3 regions of the Mesorhizobium sp. 131-3-5 genome follow, and region 1 is predicted to be linked to each of the others. Evidence: predicted binding sites of a transcription regulator. Region 1 holds the regulator's gene; each other region holds the start of a gene.
The links. Region 1 encodes PhoB, which activates phosphate uptake and scavenging genes when phosphate is short. Its sites were predicted from a motif close to TGTCATNNANCTGTCAT; they were not measured.
Positions count from the first base shown of each region.

Region 1 (6,872 bases):
CGGCCTGCTGACCTCGGCGATGATCCTGGCCATCATGATCCTGCCGTTCATCACCTCGATCACCAAGGACGTCTTCGATACGGTGCCGTCGGTGCTGAAGGAATCGGCCTATGGCATCGGCTGCACGACCTGGGAGGTCACGCGCCGGGTCGTCATTCCCTACACTCGCATCGGCATCATGGGCGGCATCATGCTCGCTCTCGGCCGCGCGCTCGGTGAAACGATGGCGGTGACCTTCGTCATCGGCAACGCGCACCGCATCTCGACGTCGCTGTTTGCGCCGGCAACGACCATCTCGGCGACCATCGCCAACGAATTCACCGAAGCGGTCGGCGATCTCTACACCTCCTCGCTGGTCGCGCTCGGCCTTATCCTGTTCGTTATCACCTTCCTGATCCTTGCCATCGCCCGCTACATGCTGATGCGCATCGACGCCCGCACGGGAGCCTGACCGATGTCGACCGCCGCATCGCTTCACCAAAGCCGCAAGCGCAAGAATGGCGTGATGATGACGCTGTGCGTCATCTCTGCCGGCATCGGCCTTGCCTGGCTGGCGCTGATCCTTGGCGCCTTGCTCTACAAGGGCCTGGCCGGCGTCTCCCTCTCGGTCTTCACGGAAATGACGCCGCCGCCCGGCGACGCCGGCGGCCTGCTCAACGCCATCTACGGCAGCATCGTGATGACCATCATCGGCATCATCGTCGGCACGCCGATCGGCGTGCTGGCCGGTACCTATATGGCCGAATATGGCCGCTTCTCGAAGCTCACCACGGTGGTGCGCTTCATCAACGACATCCTGCTGTCGGCGCCGTCGATCATCATCGGCCTGTTCGTCTATGAGCTTATGGTGCGGCCGATGGGGCATTTCTCGGCGATCGCCGGTGCCGTAGCACTCGCCATCCTGGTCATCCCCGTCGTCGTGCGCACCACCGAGGACATGCTCAACCTGGTGCCCAACGCCTTGCGCGAAGCCGGCACCGCGATCGGCGCGCCGCGCTGGGTGGTCATCCGCTCGGTTGCCTATCGCGCCGCGCTTTCGGGCATCGTCACCGGCATATTGCTGGCCATCGCCCGCATCTCCGGCGAGACCGCACCGCTTCTTTTCACGGCGCTGAACAACCAGTTCTGGTCGAGCAATCTCAACGCGCCGATGGCCAGCCTGCCTGTCACCATCTTCCAGTTCGCTCTCAGCCCCTATGAGGAATGGCAGCAGCTGGCCTGGACCGGTGCACTCATAATCACATTGACGGTTCTCGCGCTCAGCATCTTTGCGCGCAGCCTGACCGGACGCAGAGAGGACAAATGAGCCAGATGTTGTCTCCAGACATGACGATCGCCGCCGAGGCGGTGACCAAGGCCAAGATCGAGGTCAAGAACCTCAACTTCTACTACGGCCAGTCGAAGGCGCTGAAGGATATCACGCTGTCGCTGCCCGAGCGCAGCGTCACCGCCTTCATCGGCCCGTCGGGTTGCGGAAAGTCGACGCTGCTGCGCGTCTTCAACCGCATCTACGAGCTTTATCCCAAGCAGACCGCCGAGGGCCAGGTGCTGCTCGACGGCCAGAACATCCTCGACCGTTCGCAGGATCTCAACCTGCTGCGCACCAAGATCGGCATGGTGTTCCAGAAGCCGACGCCGTTCCCGATGTCGATCTACGAGAACATCGCTTTCGGCGTCAGGCTCTACGAGAAGATCAGCAAGGCCGAGATGGACGGCCGTGTCGAGCAGGCGCTCAAGCGCGCGGCGCTGTGGACCGAGGTCAAGGACAAGCTCAATGCCAGCGGCCTCAGCCTGTCGGGCGGCCAGCAGCAGCGGCTGTGCATCGCCCGCACCGTGGCGGTGAAGCCGGAGGTGATCCTGCTCGACGAGCCGGCCTCGGCGCTTGACCCGCTGTCGACCGCCAAGATCGAGGAGCTGATCGACGAGTTGCAGGCCGACTACACGATCGTCATCGTCACCCACAACATGCAGCAGGCGGCGCGCGTCTCGAAGCAGACCGCCTTCATGTATCTGGGCGAACTGGTCGAGTTCGACCGCACCGAGAAGATCTTCACGTCGCCTCGCGAGAAGCGCACGCAAGACTACATCACCGGCCGCTTCGGCTGATCGCACGCATACGAGGACCAGGATCATGGCCGAACACACAGTCGCAGCCTTCGACGAGGATCTCGGACAGATCAGCAGGCTGATCAGCGACATGGGCGATCTCGCCGGCTCGATGGTCGGCGGCGCCACCAAGGCACTGCTGAACTCCGACAATGCTCTCGCTCAGCGCGTCGTCTCCGACGACGCCATCATGGATGCGCGCCAGCGCGAACTCGACGACCGCGCCATCACGCTGATCGCCAAGCGCCAGCCGATGGCCGACGACCTGCGTCATGTCGTCGGCTCGATCCGCATGGCCGGCGACCTCGAACGCATTGGCGACCTTGCCAAGAACATCGCCAAGCGCGTCGGCACTGTCGGCCTCAGCGCCACGCCGCGCGACCTGTCGCATTCCATCGACGCCATGGCGCAGCTGGTGTTGATCCAGGTGCAGGGTGTGATCGAGGAGTATGCGGCGCGCGATGCCGCGGCACTGGCGAAGCTGCGCGCCGACGACGAGCGCATCGACGTCAAATACACCTCCGTCTTCCGCGAATTGCTGACCTATATGATGGAAGACCCGCGCAACATCACGGCTTGCACGCATCTGTTGTTTTGCGCCAAGAATCTCGAACGCATCGGCGACCATGTGACCAACATCGCCGAGAATGCGTACTATGTCCTGACCGGCACTCAACTGCCCGCCAACCGTCCAAAACAGGACGAGACGGCGATGTCGGCGCCGGCGGCCTGAGCGCAGGGGTAATCAATCGATGATCGCACCACGCATCATGGTGGTGGAGGACGAGGAGCCGCTCGGCGTGCTCCTCCGCTACAATCTGGAATCGGAGGGTTACCAGGTCGAGGTGGTGACCCGCGGCGACGAAGCCGAAATCCGCCTGCAGGAGAACGTGCCCGACCTCCTTGTGCTCGACTGGATGGTGCCGGCGGTGTCCGGCATCGAACTCTGCCGGCGCCTGCGAATGCGGCCCGAGACCGAGCGGCTGCCGATCATCATGCTGACCGCCCGGGGCGAGGAAAGCGACCGTGTACGTGGGCTCTCCACCGGCGCCGACGACTATCTGGTCAAGCCGTTCTCGACGCCGGAATTCATGGCCCGCGTCAAGGCGCTGCTGCGCCGCGCCAAGCCGGAAGTGCTGTCCAGCGTGCTCAAGGTCGGCGATATCGTGCTCGACCGTGAATCGCACCGGGTCTACCGCAAGAAGAGCGAGATCCGGCTCGGGCCGACCGAATTCCGCCTGCTCGAATTCATGATGCGGCACCCCGGGCGCGTGTTCTCGCGCAGCCAACTGCTCGACAATGTCTGGGGCGAGACGATCTACATCGACGAGCGCACCGTGGACGTGCATGTCGGCCGGTTGCGCAAGGCGGTCAACAATGGCCGCATGCCGGATGTCATCCGCACCATCCGTGGGGCGGGCTACGCGATCCGCGAGGATTGAGCACGACCTGACTCAGGCGACGTTTTTCTTCGCGGCAGGGCCTGCTTTCGTTTGCACGCCGGGCGCGAAAATCTCCTGGTCGACGAAGGTCAGCGCGCGCATGGCACAGCCTTCGCGGATCAGCGGCAGTTCGTTCGGCTCGGTGTCGAAGGAGATCGATTTCGAGTGCTGGCCGCCGGCGGTCTGGGCGATGGCCTCGCGCAATGCCGGCTCGATCAGGTCGAAGGCAGCGGCGCTGACGCCGACCATGGCGACGGGCGCGGGATCGATCAGCGCAAACAGGCTGCCGAGGCCGTAGCCGAGTGCCTCCCCGGCCTTGCGGTAGGCTTCGCGCTCGGGCCCGTCCCGTTCCCGTGCCGTCGCGGCCAGCGCCCGCATCTGCGCGTCGCTGACATCGGCCACCGGCTCGGTGTCCTCGCCGAGCTGCCTGGCGTTGCGCCAGATGGCGTAATTGCCGGCATAGGCCTCGACACAGCCGCGCCGCCCGCAGCGGCAGAGCGCGCCGCCCGGCCGGTGGATCATGTGGCCGAATTCGCCGCCTGAGGAATGGGTGCCAGTGAACAACTCGCCCTTCAGCACCAGCCCCATGCCGATGCCGTGCGAAAGCAGGATGGCGATGAAGTCGTCACGGTAGCGCTCGGGATCGCGCCAGCGCAGCGCCACCGCCATCATGTTGCAGTCGTTTTCCATGGTGGCGGGGATACCGAACTCGGCTTCGAGTATGTCTGCGAAGGCGATGTCGGTCTGCGGTGTGATCGGCGACCACAGCATCGCCCGGGCCTCGGTGTCGGTGATGCCCTGGATCGCCAGCGCGATGCGGGCGACGCTGCGTACGTCGATGTCGGGATCCTCGAGGCGCCGCCGCACTATGGCCACGCACTCGCCGATCAGCGCCTCGCGCGACATGGTCAGCGTGTCCAGCCGGCGCTGTTCCTCCGATATCACCTGGCCGGCATAGTCGATGACTGCGACCGATAGGAAATTCAGCGACAGCACCACGGTCATCACAGCCGCGGCCTCCGGATTGAGGCCGAGGCCGACCTGCGGCCTGCCGCGTTTCAGCGCGCCGGCCTCGCTCGGCTTGCCCTCGGCCAGGATGCCTTCACCGATCAGGTCGGAGGAAATCGCCGATATGGTCGAATGGCTGAGGCCGGTGGTCGCTGCGATCTCGGTGCGCGAGGGCCGGCCGGCCCGGCGCACGGCCGCGATCACCATCGCGCGGTTGCGCCGGCGCAGATCGTCGTGGCGGATTCCGACCGACATGTTTTTTCACATCCTCCCGGTCGCCGCGGTTCTTCCGGTCCTCCCTCGAACGCTGCCGGCGACACGGTCAAATACTGGCAGAAGCGGCCTGTGCTGTCATTTATTTATTGCGAAGCTCGAAAAAAATTCAGAGGGACATCAAAATCCATCAGAATCGTTGTTGACAGCGTTCCGGTGTTGGATCAGTGTTTTTTCGAGGCTCGAAAAAATAGGGCCTTTGTGCCGGCCTTAGGGCCAGTTTGGTCGCGCCATACGCGGCGCAGGGAGGAATATCATGAAGAGATTCACAGCCGCCATCCTGGCGGGTGTCGCCATGTCGCTGACGCTTGCGTCGGTCGCGCAGGCGAAGGACAAGGTCATCGGCGTTTCGTGGTCCAACTTCCAGGAAGAGCGCTGGAAGACCGACGAGGCCGCCATGAAGAAGGCGATCGAGGCCGCCGGCGACAAGTACATTTCCGCCGATGCGCAGTCCAATCCTGGCAAGCAGCTTACCGATGTCGAGAGCCTGATCTCGCAGGGCGCCAATTCGCTGATCATCCTGGCCCAGGATGCCTCGGCCATCGGCCCGGCCGTGCAGAAGGCGCTGGACGAAGGCATTCCGGTCGTCGGCTATGACCGCCTGATCGAGAACAAGGACGTCTTCTACCTGACCTTCGACAACAAGGAAGTCGGTCGCTTGCAGGCCAGCGCGGTGTTCAAGGCCAAGCCGGAAGGCAACTATGTCTTCATCAAGGGCTCGGGCGCCGATCCGAACGCCGACTTCCTGTTCGCGGGCTCGATGGAAGTGCTCAAGGCTGCCATCGACAGCGGCAAGATCAAGAATGTCGGCGAGGCCTATACAGACGGCTGGCTGCCCGCCAACGCCCAGAAGAACATGGAGCAGTTCCTGACCGCCAACGACAACAAGGTCGACGCGGTCGTCGCGGCCAATGACGGCACCGCCGGCGGCGTCGTCGCGGCGCTGACGGCGCAGGGTCTTGCCGGCACCGTGCCGGTTTCGGGTCAGGACGGCGACCATGCCGCGCTGAACCGCATCGCGCTTGGCACCCAGACCGTGTCGGTGTGGAAGGACGCGCGCGAACTCGGCAAGAACGCCGCCGAGATCGCCTCGCAGCTGGCCGACGGCAAGAAGATGACCGACATCGCCGGTGTGAAGGACTTCACGACGCCCGGCGGCAACACCGTCAAGTCGCTGTTCCTGACCCCGGTGGCCATCACCAAGGACAATCTCAACGTCGTCATCGACGCCGGCTGGATCAAGAAGGACGAAGTCTGCGCGGGTGTCGCCGCCGGCAGCGTCGCCGCCTGCAACTAAAATGGCGCAATACCGTTCGATATCGACGCCGCGGCCCAAAAGCCGCGGCGTTTCTCAAGGGGCTTCCCGCTTCAAATGACCGCGGAAAGCAAATAGCATCCATGTTCGGTACCCGCGCCAGACGGTAAACCGGTGGGAGGATAGCATGACCGACACGACCTCTAATCAACCGGTCGGCAGCACTACAGCGGACAAGGCGCGTGCATCCGAACTCAGCGCCGTCGGACGGTTCCTCAAGGCTACCGAGCTCGATACGCGCATGCTCGGCATGGTCGGTGCACTGCTGGTCATCTGGGTCGGCATCCATATCCTGTCGGGCGGGCTTTTCCTGACACCGCGCAATCTGTGGAACCTGTCGGTGCAGACCTCGTCGGTCGCGATCATGGCGACCGGCATGGTGCTGGTCATCGTCATGCGCAACATCGACCTCTCGGTTGGATCCGTCGAAGGCGTGATCGGCATGATCATGGGCGTGGCGCAGGCTGAATTCCTCATCCGCGTCGTCGGTTTCCAGCTTGGAAACCCCTGGCTCTGGATCATCGCGCTGGCGGCTGGCGTGGCGCTTGGTCTCCTGATCGGCGCGTTCCAGGGCTTCATCATCGCCTATATGGAGGTTCCGGCCTTCATCGTGACGCTGGGCGGCCTGCTGGTCTGGCGCGGCATGGCATGGCTGATCACCAGCGGGCGCACGGTCGCGCCGCTCGACACGACTTTCCAGCTGATGGGCGGCGGACCACGCGGCTCGA
Region 1 covers NZ_AP023254.1:1,434,086-1,440,957, forward strand. Annotated here, with positions in the region: gene pstC (phosphate ABC transporter permease subunit PstC) at 1-451, shown strand, start outside; gene pstA (phosphate ABC transporter permease PstA) at 455-1,306, shown strand; gene pstB (phosphate ABC transporter ATP-binding protein PstB) at 1,303-2,106, shown strand; gene phoU (phosphate signaling complex protein PhoU) at 2,132-2,839, shown strand; gene phoB (phosphate regulon transcriptional regulator PhoB) at 2,859-3,548, shown strand; gene JG747_RS07070 (ROK family protein) at 3,561-4,811, opposite strand; gene xylF (D-xylose ABC transporter substrate-binding protein) at 5,086-6,126, shown strand; gene JG747_RS07080 (sugar ABC transporter permease) at 6,272-6,872, shown strand, end outside.

Region 2 (6,872 bases), 590 kb from region 1:
GGTGTGGGCGAACCGGTAGGGGTGATGAGTGGCGCTAGACTGCGTTGCAGAACGAGCGTGGGCGCTGTCGCGCCGCCGTCTGGAGGTTCGCGCCGCCCCCGACACCCCTAACCGAACAGCCGGTCCAGGATCGTGCCTTCGAGGCGGGCGAGCTCGGCGGAGCCGCGCCGGCGCGGCCGGGCCACCGGCACCTCCAGGTCGAGCGCGATCCTGCCGGCGCTGATCACCACCACCCGGTCGGCGAGGGCGACCGCCTCGGCGACATCGTGCGTGACCAGAACGGCGGTGAATTTCTGGGCGAGCCAGATGCGTTCCTAGTAGAGGAATGATTTTGCGAATTGGCGCAAAGGTGCGGAAGTATCTTCCACGACAACCCGGCATTCGTCATTCGAGGGCAAGGCAAGGGGCGGAGCGACGGCGCAGGGATGACGAATGATAAGGCTTTGGCCAGGACCGCGCCGGGTCCCTAGATTGCTTTCACCAGCCGCAGCAGGCCCAGCATCTCGATATAGGTCCCCTTGCGGAAAGCGATGTAGACCGGCTCTTCCATGCCATGGAAGCGGCGTTTGAATGCCGCCTGGCCCTGCAGGTTGAACCTGCGGCGGTTGACCCATGGCGAAGAGTAGGCGCGCTGAAAAGTGTTGCGCCAGAAATCGCTTTCGGCAAACCCGCTGGGGGTGACGTCGAGAAGCGGCGACAGGCCGAGCGTGACCGCCGAAATGCCCTCTTCGCGAAACCGGTCGACAGCGAATTTGGTCAGGCCGATCTCGGCGTGCGGCGAGGCATCGATGTGCTTGCGCTTGAAGGCGGTGGTGTAGCCGATGACCTTGCCGTCGCGAAACAACGGATCGAAATCGAGCAGCGCGATGAGTTCGCCATCGGGGCCATGCAGGACGAAGCGGCGCATGTCGGTGCCAAGCTGATCGTAGAATGGGCGGTTGAGAAAACCCATCTCCCAGCGCTTGACGATGCGGTCGCCGCGCCAGTTCTCGGACAGCCGGGCGATTTCGTCGAGGAATACGGTCCGCTTGTCTTCCTCGAACGAAAAGCCCTTCTTCAAGAGCCAGCGCTCGGAATAGCGCACGGTCTCGTTGCGCTTGCCGGAAAAATCATGCTCGGGCAGGGCGAGGCGGGTGTCGATGCCCAGCCGGTTGACCTTGTAGCCGAGCCCGGCCAGCACCCGCGCGGTCTCCTCGCCAACCTGCACGAACCACGGGTCGCCGGCGGTCTCGACGAAGCGCCTGATATAGTCGGGCCGCCGGGCCGGCGCCGCCACCGGGTCGCCAAGCGCGAAATGATGCTTCATCTTGGTGCCGAAGGCGATGTAGCCGTCGGCGTCGCCAAAATAGGAAAGCTTGCGCTGTACGGCAGTCGAATAGGCGAGCGAGAAGTCGCCATGGCGACGGACCATCGCCAGGCGTTCGACATGCGTCAATGCCTGGCGCTCGACCCTGGGCGAGGCACCCTCGAGGATTTTGTCGAGATAGATCCGCAAGGAGGGCATGGTCCGGATTCCGCGTGCCGTCTGTGGCGCGACGTGCCTTTCGGCACGCCAGACGCACCACGGCGCCTTGATTTTTCACGGGAAGCCGAAATCGCTTCGGTTTCGAATTCCTGCGTCGGTAACGAGATCCGCCAGCCCCTCGGAACTCGAATCAATCACATTGCCGCGACCTGATTATCGCCGATGCCGCTGATATGCCATATAGGGCTGCATGGTTTCGGACGGAAGCGGGGCATTCCGTTCCATGTCGTTGGTTTAGCCGCATTTGCGCGACGGGAGTTGTTTGCGCCCTGGCGGCGCAAGGCACTTGAGCGCACCGATCCGCTGTTGGGTTTGCGCGCGATCAAACGGTTACAGCGTCCTGCCAGCTTGTAAGGCGGGCGGTTGAATGGATTTTGAGAGCGAATGGCAGATACGACAACCAGATCGAAGGTGGAGCAGGTGGCGGCGATCGAGCCGGCGATTGTCATTGGCGCCGGCGCCGCCGGACTGGCTGTCGCGCAGGCCCTGATCAAGGCCGGCGTGCCGGTGGCGATCCTGGAACAGGAGAGCCGGCTGGCCGAACCCTGGCATCGGCGGCACCAGCAGCTGCATCTCAACACCCATCGCGATCTCTCGGCGCTGCCCGGCCTTTCCTTTCCCGGGGGTACGCCAGCCTTTCCACCCAAGAGCGTCGTCATCCGCCATATGAACGATTTCCGCGAGGCGAACCAGTTGCCTGTGGAGTTCGGCGTTGCCGTCGAGACCCTCGTGTTCAAGGGCGACCATTGGCTGGTGCGCACCAGCGCCGGCTCGCGTCTGGCGCGTCATGTCATCGTCGCCACCGGTCGTGACAAGGAGCCCTTCACGCCGCAGTGGGTGGGCATGCAGGCCTTCGCGGGCCGGATCATCCATTCGGCGGATTTTGGCGACGCCAAGTCCTATGCCGGCAAGAAGGTGCTGGTCGTCGGCGCCGGCAATTCGGGCTTCGATGCCCTCAATCATCTGGCCGGCGTGGATACGGCTTCTCTCTGGCTGTCGGCCCGCAATGGCCCCGCCCTTCTGCCCAAGCGGATCGGCAAGATCGCCGTGCACCGGCTTTCGCCGCTCATGGCGCGCTTGCCGCTGCGCGTTGCCGATGCGGTGATGGCCGCGACGCAGCGGCTGGTTTTCGGCGATCTCACCAAATTCGGCATGCCGCCCGCGCCGTCGGGCGGCGCCAGCCGCCTGGCCTCGGACTACACCGCGATTGCCGCGGATGACGGTGCAGTCGACGCCATAAAGTCTGGCAAGATTACAGTGGTGCCGGCGATACGGGAATTCACCCGCGATGGCGTGATCCTGGCCAATGGTCGCCTGATCGATCCCGATATCGTCATTGCCGCAACGGGCTACCGCACCGGGCTGGAGCGCATGGTCGGCGATCTCGGCGTGCTCGACGGCAAGGGTGTCCCGCTCTTCAACGGCGGTGAAGCCGACCCGAAACTGCCCGGCCTGTGGTTCACCGGTATGCGGCCGAGCATTCGTGGCTGCTTCGCCAATGCCGCCATTTTGGGCAAGGCGATCGCCAGGCGGATCGCCGGCGCGGGCCGCTAGCGTAATTCCGGGAAGTGTGAGCGCTTTCCCTTGGGAATTGCGTCGAAACAAAGAGCTCTAGCGACCTGACGCCTCACGCCGATTTCGGCTCGAGCCGGCGGAAGCCGACGGCTTGCATCAGCATCTCCTCGTCGACCATGCCGGCATTGTGCAGCGCGAGCAGGGTGAGCGCGATCTCGCGTGCTTCCGGCGAATCGGGCTGAGCTGTGCGCCGCAGGCAGACTTCGTCAAAGACGCGCTGCAGCCTGGCGATGTCGCCGGGCTTGAGCAGGCCCCGGTCATAGACTGACTTCGACATGGTGGCGGGCTCCAGGAAACGACCCAATGCATCTCGCCCAAAAGCGGCTCCGGTTTTGGGAGTACGACATGCACAAGACAAAGACCTAACGCGCGTCGCACGAATCCGTTTCGACGCGCGTTAGGGCGCCACCAGTAAATTGCCGATCTTTCCCGGGGCTTGAACCTTGGCGATTGGCGGAAACATCCATCGACGTTGGGGAGGCGGTCCGGCACGCAGGGCTCGGTCAAATCCGCTGCGTGCTCCAGCCGCCTGATATCACACCGCGATCTTGCCGCCGCCTTGCCTGGTGATGGCGACGACCGACGGCCGCACCGGCATTTCGGACTTGAAGTCCGGCCAGCGCGTCGACGGATCCTCATAGTAGGACGGCCGGCCGAAGCCTTCCCAATCCTCGCCGCCATCGCCCGGATGCTGGACGGCAACGAAGGCGGTCCGGTCGTCGGGCGCAAACAGCGGGCCGCACATTTCCGCGCCGATCGGCACGCGGAAGAACAGTTTCGAAGTTGCCCGCGCAGCCCCCTCGGTGTCGACCGCCCACAAGCCATCGGTGCGGCCGGTGGCCTTCGGGCCTTGGCCGTCGGTAGCGACCCACAGGCGCCCGGCCGAATCGACCGCGCAATTGTCGGGCATGCCGAACCAGCCATGGGCCGTCGTCGCCGTCGAGAAGGTGGCGCCGACATCGGCAACCGACGGATCGCCGCATTTCAAAAGCACTTCCCATTTGCCCTTGGCGGCGGTGAAATCACCGTCGGTCTCGGTGATCTCGATAATGTGGCCGAAGGCATTCTCGGCGCGCGGATTGGCGGCGTCGACCTGGTCTGCCTTGCGCTTCGAATTGTTGGTCAGCATGACATAGACCTTGCCGTTGACACCATTGGGCTGGATGTCCTCGGGCCGGTCCATCTTGGTGGCACCAAGCAGATCGGCGGCGCGCCGCGTCTCGATCAGCACGTCGGCCTGGCTGCCAAAGCCGTTTTCCGCCGTCAGCGGCCCCTGGCCGAAGACGATCGGCAGCCAGTCGACCGTGCCGTCCTCGGCGAATTTGGCGACATGCAGCGTGCCCTCGTCGAGCAGGTCCTTGTTGGCGGCATGGTCGTTGGCGTTGAACGTGCCCTTGGTGACGAATTTGTAGACATAGTCGAAGCGCTCGTCGTCGCCGAGATAGAAGACGACGCGGCCGTCCTTGGCGACGATGGATTCGGCGCCCTCATGCTTGAAGCGGCCCATGGCGGTGCGCTTCCTCGGTGTCGATGTCGGATCGTTGACGTCGACCTCGACGATCCAGCCGAAGCGATTGGGTTCGTGCGGCTCCTTGGCGAGGTTGAAGCGGTCGTAATGCGCGCCCCATTCATAGGCACCTTCCGGAATGCCGAGCCGCTTGTAGTTGGCGGCTTCCTTGTGGCCCTCGGGCAATTCGCCGGAGAAATAGCCGTGGATGTTCTCCTCGGCCATCACATAGGTGCCCCAAGGGGTGACGCCGCCGGCGCAATTGTTGAAAGTGCCGAACACTTTCGTGCCGGACGGGTCGGCATTGGTCTTGACGCGGTCGTGGCCGGCGACCGGGCCCGACAGCGCCATTTCGGTGGTGGCGGTGATGCGGCGGTTGAGCTTGCCGTCCCGCACCACTTGCCATTTGTCTGACACCTTGCGGATTTCGACGATGGTGCCGCCATGCGCCGCCATCTCGACATCGACCTGCTCCTTCGAGAGCGGCGCGACCTCGGCCTTCTTCTTCCCGTCCTTCTCGACGATCGAAACGATGCCCGGAAACATCAGATGCGGGTTGGTGTATTCGTGGTTGACGACGAGCAGGCCGTGCTCGGCCGAGCCGTCGATCGCGATGTAGCCGACATAGTCGTTGTTGTAGCCAAACTGTCTGGCCTGCGCCTCGGCCGACTGTTTCGTCGGGTCGAACTGCGGCGAATCGGCAAACAGCGGATCGCCCCAGCGCAACAGCACGTCGGCGTCGTAGCCCGGCGCGACATGATGCTTGTCGTCGATCCCGGCCTCGAGCTCGTCGAATTTGAAGGCGGAGCCTTCCGCGGCGCGGGCATCGTCGGCGGCGATCATGGCCAGCGGGCCGACGGTCGCGGCGATCGCCGAGACGGCGAGCGATCCCTTCAGGAATCCCCGGCGCGAGAACCGCGCGGCGATGATCTCGCCCATGGTGCGGTTGTCGGTGGGGTTGGTGGCCGGTCCTTCGTTTTCCTCGAGCAGGCTGGTGCGGAATCGGGTGTCGGGAGAGCGATGTTCGGTCACGAAGGGCCTCTGGCTTTGGAGTGGCTGGAGCTTTTTTGTCGCCTTTCGACCCCTACAGCCAACTGATCACATTTTCGTGACATCATACCTGCTCCGCCGCTCGACGCGAGGTGGTTGTCACCGTGACATCGGACTTTAGTCCAACCTTGCGCTTGCAAAAGTCCTGGAGGACAAACGCAACGGTCGGAGGTCGCTTCCGGCCAATACATCTTTCGGCGATGTTGCTGGTTGCAACGTTGGGGTGGGCGCGCCGGCTCAATCGACGGAGATCAGGATGCACGGATCGATCACGGCCCGGTGCCGCCGGCTGACGCTCGTTTCGGCGGCTGCTCTGGCGCTGACCATCATTCCCTATCGAATTGCCCTGCACGGCTCCGCCCCCGGAATCGACGCCGCATCAGCACAGGCCGCCAATGGCGGCAATGGTGGCGGCAACGGTGGCGGTGGCAACGGCGGTGGCGGCAGCGGTGGCAACGGCGGTAATGGCGGCAACAGCGGCGGCGGTAACGGCGGTAACAGCAGCGGCGGTAACGGCGGTAACAGCAGCGGCGGTAACGGCGGCAACAGCAGCGGCGGTAACAGCGGCAACGGAAATGGAAACGGCGGCAATTCCGGAACGGATGGCAGTGGTGACAACTCGGCATCCGGCAAAGGACAGAGCGACAAAGGCGTCAGCCATGTCAACGCCGCGACCGGTGACAAGGTCTCGGTGAGCGGCAACAAGATCACGGTCACACATCCCGACGGCATCACCGAAAAGATCGAAAACGGCCGTTTCAAAATGAAGGATGCGCTGGGTCGCACGATCATCGACCGCCGGGCCACGCCGGCCGATGTCAGCCGTCTAAAGGCCTTGTGAAACTGGCTAGCAGGCAACGGCCGGTTTCACACGTCACCTCCGCCGCCCCCGGCGGAGGTGATCTTCCCTTGTCCGGCCCTTGCGCGGGTCCGCAATGGCCTGACTGTTTGTTTTGCCGCGATTCCCAAGGGAAAAGCGCCATGCGCTTTGCCCGGGAAACCCGTTTCACACTTTTCCTGGAATTGCTCTAAGAGCGGTTTCTGTCCCGGTCGCGGAACTCGCGCACCATGAGAGCCGCTTCCGTGCGGTTTCGCACATTGAGTTTGGACAGCACCCCGGTCATGTGGTGCTTGACCGTCTTCTCCTGCAGCTCCAGGCGCAAGGCAACCTCCTTGTTGCTGAGCCCCTCCGCCACCAGCCGCAGGATTTCCGTC
Region 2 covers NZ_AP023254.1:847,636-854,507, reverse strand. Annotated here, with positions in the region: gene JG747_RS04060 (hypothetical protein) at 1-19, shown strand, start outside; partial or broken gene JG747_RS04055 (ABC transporter ATP-binding protein) at 108-314, opposite strand; gene JG747_RS04050 (phosphatidylglycerol lysyltransferase domain-containing protein) at 467-1,504, opposite strand; gene JG747_RS04045 (flavin-containing monooxygenase) at 1,910-3,079, shown strand; gene JG747_RS04040 (hypothetical protein) at 3,153-3,377, opposite strand; gene JG747_RS04035 (PhoX family protein) at 3,636-5,639, opposite strand; gene JG747_RS04030 (hypothetical protein) at 5,914-6,498, shown strand; gene JG747_RS04025 (response regulator) at 6,686-6,872, opposite strand, start outside.
Region 2: a site for PhoB is predicted at 5,705-5,721, ahead of JG747_RS04035 (PhoX family protein). Genes of this name have one in related genera too.

Region 3 (6,872 bases), 910 kb from region 1:
GCGTCGCCGACGGCGCCACCGTAGATGCCGAGGGATGCTATTGGGTGACCATCCCGGTGACCAGCAAGGTCTGCCGATATGATCCTGATGGCGAATTGATGCAGACCGTGGTTCTGCCGACCGACCTGCCGACCTGCTGCGAATTCGGTGGCAAGGACCTCGACATCCTCTATGTCACGTCAGCCGTCCTCAAGCGCCCGGCCAGCCACTTCGTCCGCCAGAAGAATCCGGGTGGACTGTTCGCGCTCGATGTCGGCGTCAAGGGCCTGACCCTGCCGGCGTTCAAGGGCTAGCCAGCATCGCTGGGGCATCGTTTTGCTATCGAAACGATGCCCGAGGTAGCGGCCATGCGGGCCGCCTTTATCGTTTGACCGCACGTGCCGCGCGGCGAACGCTTTGCAGCAGGATGGCGAGGCAGCCGACCAGCAGCAGCACGCCGCCGAGCAGCGGCGGCAGGGCCAGCAGCTTCACCGCCGCCGCGACGGCGGCCACCAGCACCAGCGCCAACAGCGCCAGATTGCCGTCATCGACGAACATGCCGAGGAATTCCCTGGCAACAAGACGGATGACGCTCATCGGGCGAATCCTCCGGCTGATACGGGATAGGTGCCGCGCAGCCAGCGCACCATGCCAAAGGACGCCAGCGTGACGATGGAGAAGATGGCGAGCAGAGCGAGATCGGCGCCCGGCCAGTCGGCGCCTATGCCTTCGCCGGTCCAGAAGATGCCGAAGCTGGTCAGCATCAGCCCGACCACGAATTTCAGCGCATTCTCCGGCACGCGTGCCAGCGGCCGGTGCACCGCCAGGCCGATAAGCATCACCAGGACGAAGGCTGCCAGCGCGCCCAGGCTGGCGTAGAGCGTCTGCCCATGGGCGGCGCCGACGGCAATGACGATGAACACAACCTCGACACCCTCGAGCAGCACCGCCTTGAACGAGGCCAGGCCGGCGAGGTAGTCGGCGCGGCGGTCATTGGCCTGCTGGCTGAGGGCGGCGGTCTCCTTGGAGAAGGCCGCCTCCTCGTCATGCAGTGCAATGACGCCGACGCTGCGCAGGATGGCCTTTCGCAGCCAGCGCATGCCGAACAGGACCAGCAGCACCCCGACGATGAACTGCAGCGTGGTGATCGGCACCAGCGCCAGCAGCGGCCCGAACGCCAGCACCAGCGCCGCCAGCAACGCCAGCGCCAAGGCGGCGCCAATCAGCGCCGGGCGCCAGCTGCGCGTCACGCCGACCGCAAGCACGATGGTGAAGGCTTCGACGACCTCGACGAAGGAGGCGAGAAATGCCGCCGTGACCGTCGGGAGGATGGGCGTCAGCGTCTGCATGAAAGCTCCCTGTCCTCGTTCGCCCCGGATTCTCTGATCGGGTGTTCCAGGACGCGTGGCCTGGAATCACTTCTGTGGTCAGCACCACATAGCGCTCCGGAAGCCGCGGGAAAGCAAGTGAGCGCCAATGGGCGGCGCTTGGGGCCAATTGAGCCGCGCACGCTGCCGCTGCAGGATGCACGCCTAAATCAGATCATGCCCGACATGTCGGAGAAGGCCATTGCCTTGCGCAGGAGCTCGGCGAAGCGCTCGCCCGCCACTTCGCGCGGGCCGCTATTGTCGATCGTGGTCACGCCGGGGCCGGTCAGGGTCACATTGGCGCTGCGCGCCAGGCGCGCCAGCACTTCGCCGCGCGACTCGCGGCCGCGCATCGCCAGCCGCTCGGCCAACACGTCAGGCGAAGCGGTGATCTCGACAATGGCCAGATTGGCATAGCGCTCGCGCAAGGTGGGAATGATCGCACGCGACACGTTCGCCACCGCCACATGGCCATTGGCGACCGACCAGTCGACATCGGCAGGCAGGCCGTAGCGCAAGCCATGCGCTTCCCAGGAGATGGCGAAGGCGCCGTCGGCCTCGGCCTCGACGAAGGCGGCGTCGGCCAGTGTGTCGTGATCCTCGCTCGCCGCATCGCTTGGCCGGGTGATGACGCGGCGGACGAATTCCAGCCGGGTCTCATCGGCGAAGAGGGCACGGGCGTAACCGATCACCGTGTCCTTGCCGGCGCCGCTCGGCCCCACGACGGCGACAAAGACGCCATGACGCACAGGGAACGTTTCAGCGGACAACTCGCGCTCGATCAAGGCCGACACCATCATGCGACCCGGCGCCCTTGCCGCCAGACGGTGCGCACCACCGGAACATGGTCGTCGACGCGCACGCGCACCAGGTCGGCGCGGCGGCCCTGCTCGATGACGCCGCGGTCGGTCAGGCCAACGGCCTCGGCCGGGTTCTTCGACACCATGGCGACCGCCTGCGGCAGCGAAATGCCTTCGACCATGTCGCCGAGGAAGAAGGCCGACTGGATCAGGCTGAAGGGAATATAGTCTGATGACAAGATGTCGAGCAGCCCGTCGCCGGCCAGCGCGCGCGCCGAGACATTGCCCGAATGCGAGGCGCCGCGCATGACATTCGGCGCACCCATCAGAACACCCAGGCCCGCGGCCTTCGAAGCGCGCGCCGCTTCCTCGGTGGTCGGGAACTCGGCAACGCGCACGCCCTGCTCGATCGCCTCGTCGACATGGCCCGATGTGGCGTCGTCATGGCTGGCAAGCACAATGCCGCGCTCACGGCAGGCAGCCGCGATCACCGCGCGGTTCGGCGCCGAATAGCGCGCCGATTCCGCCATCCGCTTTTCGCAGAACAGTTTGAAGTCGCGGTCGGTCAGCTTCAGCTTGCGCTGGTAGTAATAGGCATAGGTTTCGAGATTGACGAACTGACGCTGGCCGGGCGCATGATCCATCAGCGAGGCCAGCTTGACCCGGTCGTCCCGGTCGAAATCGGCGAAGGCCTGCAGGCAGTCCGGCGCCGAAACCTCGCAGCGCAGATGCAGGAAGTGATCGGCGCGCAGACGATCCTGCGCGACGCTGTCCTCGATGGCATCGGCCAGCTTGCGGATATCGGCTAAGGTGAGGTCGGCGTCCTCGTCCATGCCGACGCGCAAGGCGTCGAGCACGGTGGTGATGCCGGCCGTCGCCACCTGCGCGTCATGGGCAAGCACCGCGGCGATCGGATTCCAGCGCACCTTAGGCCGGGGTGCGTAATGGCCTTCCAGGTGGTCGGTGTGCAGCTCGACCAGCCCGGGAATGACATAGTCGCCGCCCATGTCCTCGCCCGACCGGCTGCCGCCGGCATCGATGCCGGCGATAAAGCCGTCACGCAGCACCAGCGACCCCTCGACGATCTCGTTGGCAAGCACGATGCGGGCGTTGGAAAGAGCGGTTTCGGCGGTCATTTCGGGCAGTCCTTTGGTTCTTCGAGCAGGTTAGTTCAGGCAGTTTTCCTTGCCGGGCGGCGTCCCAGCGCGTGCTGCGAAAGCACCATGAACGGCGCGCCCGGTTCGGGCTCGATAAACAGCGTCAACGCGTCGACCAGCACCGGCTGCCGCAACACATCCGCGAACAGGCTGTCGATTGCTGCGCGCAAACGAGGGCTTTCCTGTGGCCCGGCGCGGCCCGACAGAGTCATGTGGAAGCGGAAGGTCTCGAAGACATAGGGGTAACCCCACTGGCAGAGATTGCGGAACTCGGCCGGCTTCAGCGAATCCGGGCTGCGCCGTTCGATCTCGGCCTCGGTCAGTGGCGCGCGGAAGCGGTCGAAATCGCGCACCACCTCGTCGGCGAAACGGTTGAGCGGCGGCAGCGGTCCTTCCGGCACCAGCGCGAAGAAGCTGTCGATCTGGCTGACGAAGAGACGCGGGATCGTCACAACCGGCGTCGCTTCGGCAAAATGGTCGATTGCGGCGCGCAGCGACGTCTCGGTCTCGCTGGCAGCCAGGCGAAAGGGTGCTTTCAGCGTCGCGTGGAATCCATAGCGGCGTGCCGAGGCGGTGTGGAAGGCAACTTCCTCCGCCGCCAGATCGGCCACGGCCTCAACCGGCCTTGTCGCCGCGCCGAATGGGTCACGGCCCAGCCAGTTGGCGGCGATCCGCGCCAGCGGTTCGTCCTGCCGGGGGGTGAAGTAGATGGCATAACGCATCGAAAATCCTCGTCAGACCGCTGCCATAGGTGATTTCCATGACGGATTGACGAAGCTTTGAAGGGTTTTCGAAGGCAAATCGACCCAATAGGTCCTTAGCCGACGATTTTTCCGAGCTGGACCAATAAGTTCAGCCGGAAACGCAAAACGGTCAGGCCTTCATCAACCATTCGTGCTCGGGCGCATTGTGGAATTTCCACGTCCGCTTCGGCCCGGCCATGACGTTGAGATAGTAGAGATCGTAGCCATGGCAGGCGGCGCAGGGGTGATAGCCTTTGGGCACCAGCACGACATCGCCATCCTCGATCGCCATGGCTTCGTCCAGCGCGCGATGGCCATTCGTGTCGGCATCGGTGTAGACGCGCTGGAAGGCAAAGCCCTGCGGCGGGTTGAGGCGGTGGTAATAGGTCTCCTCGAGATAGGATTCTGCCGGCAGATTGTCCTGGTCATGCTTGTGCGGCGGATAGCTCGACGTGTGGCCGCCCGGCGTGATGACCTCGACCACCAGCAAAGAATCGGCCGGCTTGCCTTCCGGCAGGATGTTGGTGACGTAGCGCGTGTTGGTGCCCTTGCCGCGCACCTCCTGGCCGAGATCGTCCGGCCCGATCACCCGAACCGGCAAGCCGCCGCCGAGGCCGGGGGCCGAGCAGACTGCGAGTTCCAATTCGGTGTCCGCTGTCACCGACCAGTCCGATCCCTCGGGCACATAGACCGACCACGGCTTGCCCTCGAAAGGCGACATACGCGCGCCGAGCAGGCCGAGATCCTTGCCGCCGGCTGTCGCGCTGCCCTTGCCGGTGACGAACACCAGGCAGACTTCGCGGTCTTGCGTCTTTCCCGAGGCGCTTTCGCCGGGCTGCAGCCGATGCAGGTCGAAACCGACATAGGTCCAGCCGGCGCTTTTCGGCGTCACATGGGCAACGCGGCCATGGCCCTTGTCGGCCTTCACCAGCAGCTTCGACATCGGGTTACTCCTTCGGTTCGGACTCGGCCGGCGCCTTGTTCTCATCAACCGGCTTGTACAGATAAAAAAACTGCCAGACGGCATAGCCGGCGAAGCCGAGCGCGATGGTGCCCCAGAATGGCGTGCCGGTGGTGAACTCGATGATCGACCAGATGATACAGACCGCGACGACGGCGACACGCCGCCACAACGGGCGGAAGAAGGGGTGCTCGGAATCTTTCATCGGGCCAATCTACAGCAACCTGCCTCGCCGTGAACCCGTCGCGTCAGGCATTCGGAAAACCCTGGGTTTCGACCGTGTAGCCGGCTGATGTCATCACCCGCATCAGCTCCTTGTGGCCGACCTGCGCCATCTTGAGCGGCGGGTTCTTCTTCGGGTCCTGCTCGGCCTCGACCACGAACCAGCCTTCATAGCCATGGTCGGCGAAGCGCTGCACGATGGCGCCGAAGTCGAGCGAGCCGTCGCCCGGCACGGTGAAGGCGCCGAGCGCCACGGCGTCGAGGAACGACTGTTTCGTGCGGTCGAGCCTGTCGATCACATCCATGCGCACATCCTTCACATGCACATGGCTGATGCGCTTGTGGTGGTTGTCGATGGCGCGCAGCACATCGCCGCCGGCAAAGGCCAGGTGTCCGGCATCGAGCAGCAGCGGAATGCCTTCGCCGGAATGGCGCATGAATGCATCGAGCTCCGGCTCGGTCTCGACCACCGCCGCCATGTGGTGATGATAGGACAGCGGCATGCCTTGTTCGGCGCACCATTCGCCGAATTCGGTCAGGCGCCTTGCATAGGCCTTCATCTCGTCGCCGGTGAGTTTCGGCTTGGTGGCCAGCGGCTTCGAGCGGTCGCCCTGGATCGAGCGGCCGACCTCGCCATAGACGATGCAAGGCGCGTTGACCGCCTTGAACAGCTCGATCATCGGCTGGATGCGATCCTTGTTCTTGCTCATCTCCTCATCGACCAGCGTGCCGGAAAACCAGCCGCCGCACAGCGTCACGTCGGCGGCTTTCAGGATCGGCAGCATGACAGCGGGATCGTTGGGGAAGCGCCGCCCCATCTCCATGCCGGTGAAGCCGGCCGAGCGCGACTGGCGCAGGCACTCCTCCAGCGACACGTCATCGCTCAGTTCCGCAAGATCGTCGTTCCACCACGCGATGGGGGACATGCCCAGTTTGGCTTTCAAGTCGTCACTCCAGTTTCAGTTCGTATCTGTCCTCCCCCTTGTGGGGGTCCGAAGGACGGGCGAGACCCGTGGCTCGCCCCGGCAAGTCGCTGCGAAGCAGCGGGGTGGGGGTGCGACGCCGACCCCCACCCGGACCCTCGGTCCGACCTCCCCACAAGGGGGAGGTAGGGAGCAGCGCCGACTTAGCATCAATCGCCAACGCTCTGCATCTGGCGCTTTTCGTCATAGGCCTTGCGCGCCGCGTTGACCTGCGGCCGCGCGGAGACTTCCGGCACCGCCACATCCCACCAATGGCCGCCGGCGTCGGTGGAGACCAGCGGGTCGGTGTCGATGACCAGCACGGTGGTGCGGTCGTTCGTCTTCGCCTTCTGCAGGGCGTTTTCCAGGCCGGCGATCGACGGCACTTTCTCGGCAATTGCGCCCATGCTCGCCGCGTGCGCGGCGAAGTCGATGTCGGGCAGGATTTCGTGGCGCGAATCCTTCAGGAGATTGTTGAAGTTGGCGCCGCCGGTCGCCATCTGCAGCCGGTTGATGCAGCCATACCCACGGTTGTCGAGCAGCACGATGGTGAGCTTCAAACCCAGCATCACCGAGGTGGCGATCTCCGAATTCAGCATCAGATAGGAGCCGTCGCCGATCATGACGACCACCTCTTCGCCGGGCTTGGCCATCTTGGTGCCGAGCCCGCCGGCAATCTCG
Region 3 covers NZ_AP023254.1:525,358-532,229, reverse strand. Annotated here, with positions in the region: gene JG747_RS02460 (SMP-30/gluconolactonase/LRE family protein) at 1-293, shown strand, start outside; gene JG747_RS02455 (hypothetical protein) at 361-576, opposite strand; gene JG747_RS02450 (COG4280 domain-containing protein) at 573-1,328, opposite strand; gene phnN (phosphonate metabolism protein/1,5-bisphosphokinase (PRPP-forming) PhnN) at 1,517-2,146, opposite strand; gene JG747_RS02440 (alpha-D-ribose 1-methylphosphonate 5-triphosphate diphosphatase) at 2,143-3,282, opposite strand; gene JG747_RS02435 (DUF1045 domain-containing protein) at 3,318-4,025, opposite strand; gene iolB (5-deoxy-glucuronate isomerase) at 4,177-4,989, opposite strand; gene JG747_RS02425 (hypothetical protein) at 4,994-5,212, opposite strand; gene iolE (myo-inosose-2 dehydratase) at 5,256-6,173, opposite strand; gene iolD (3D-(3,5/4)-trihydroxycyclohexane-1,2-dione acylhydrolase (decyclizing)) at 6,362-6,872, opposite strand, start outside.
Region 3: a site for PhoB is predicted at 4,064-4,080, ahead of JG747_RS02435 (DUF1045 domain-containing protein). Genes of this name have one in related genera too.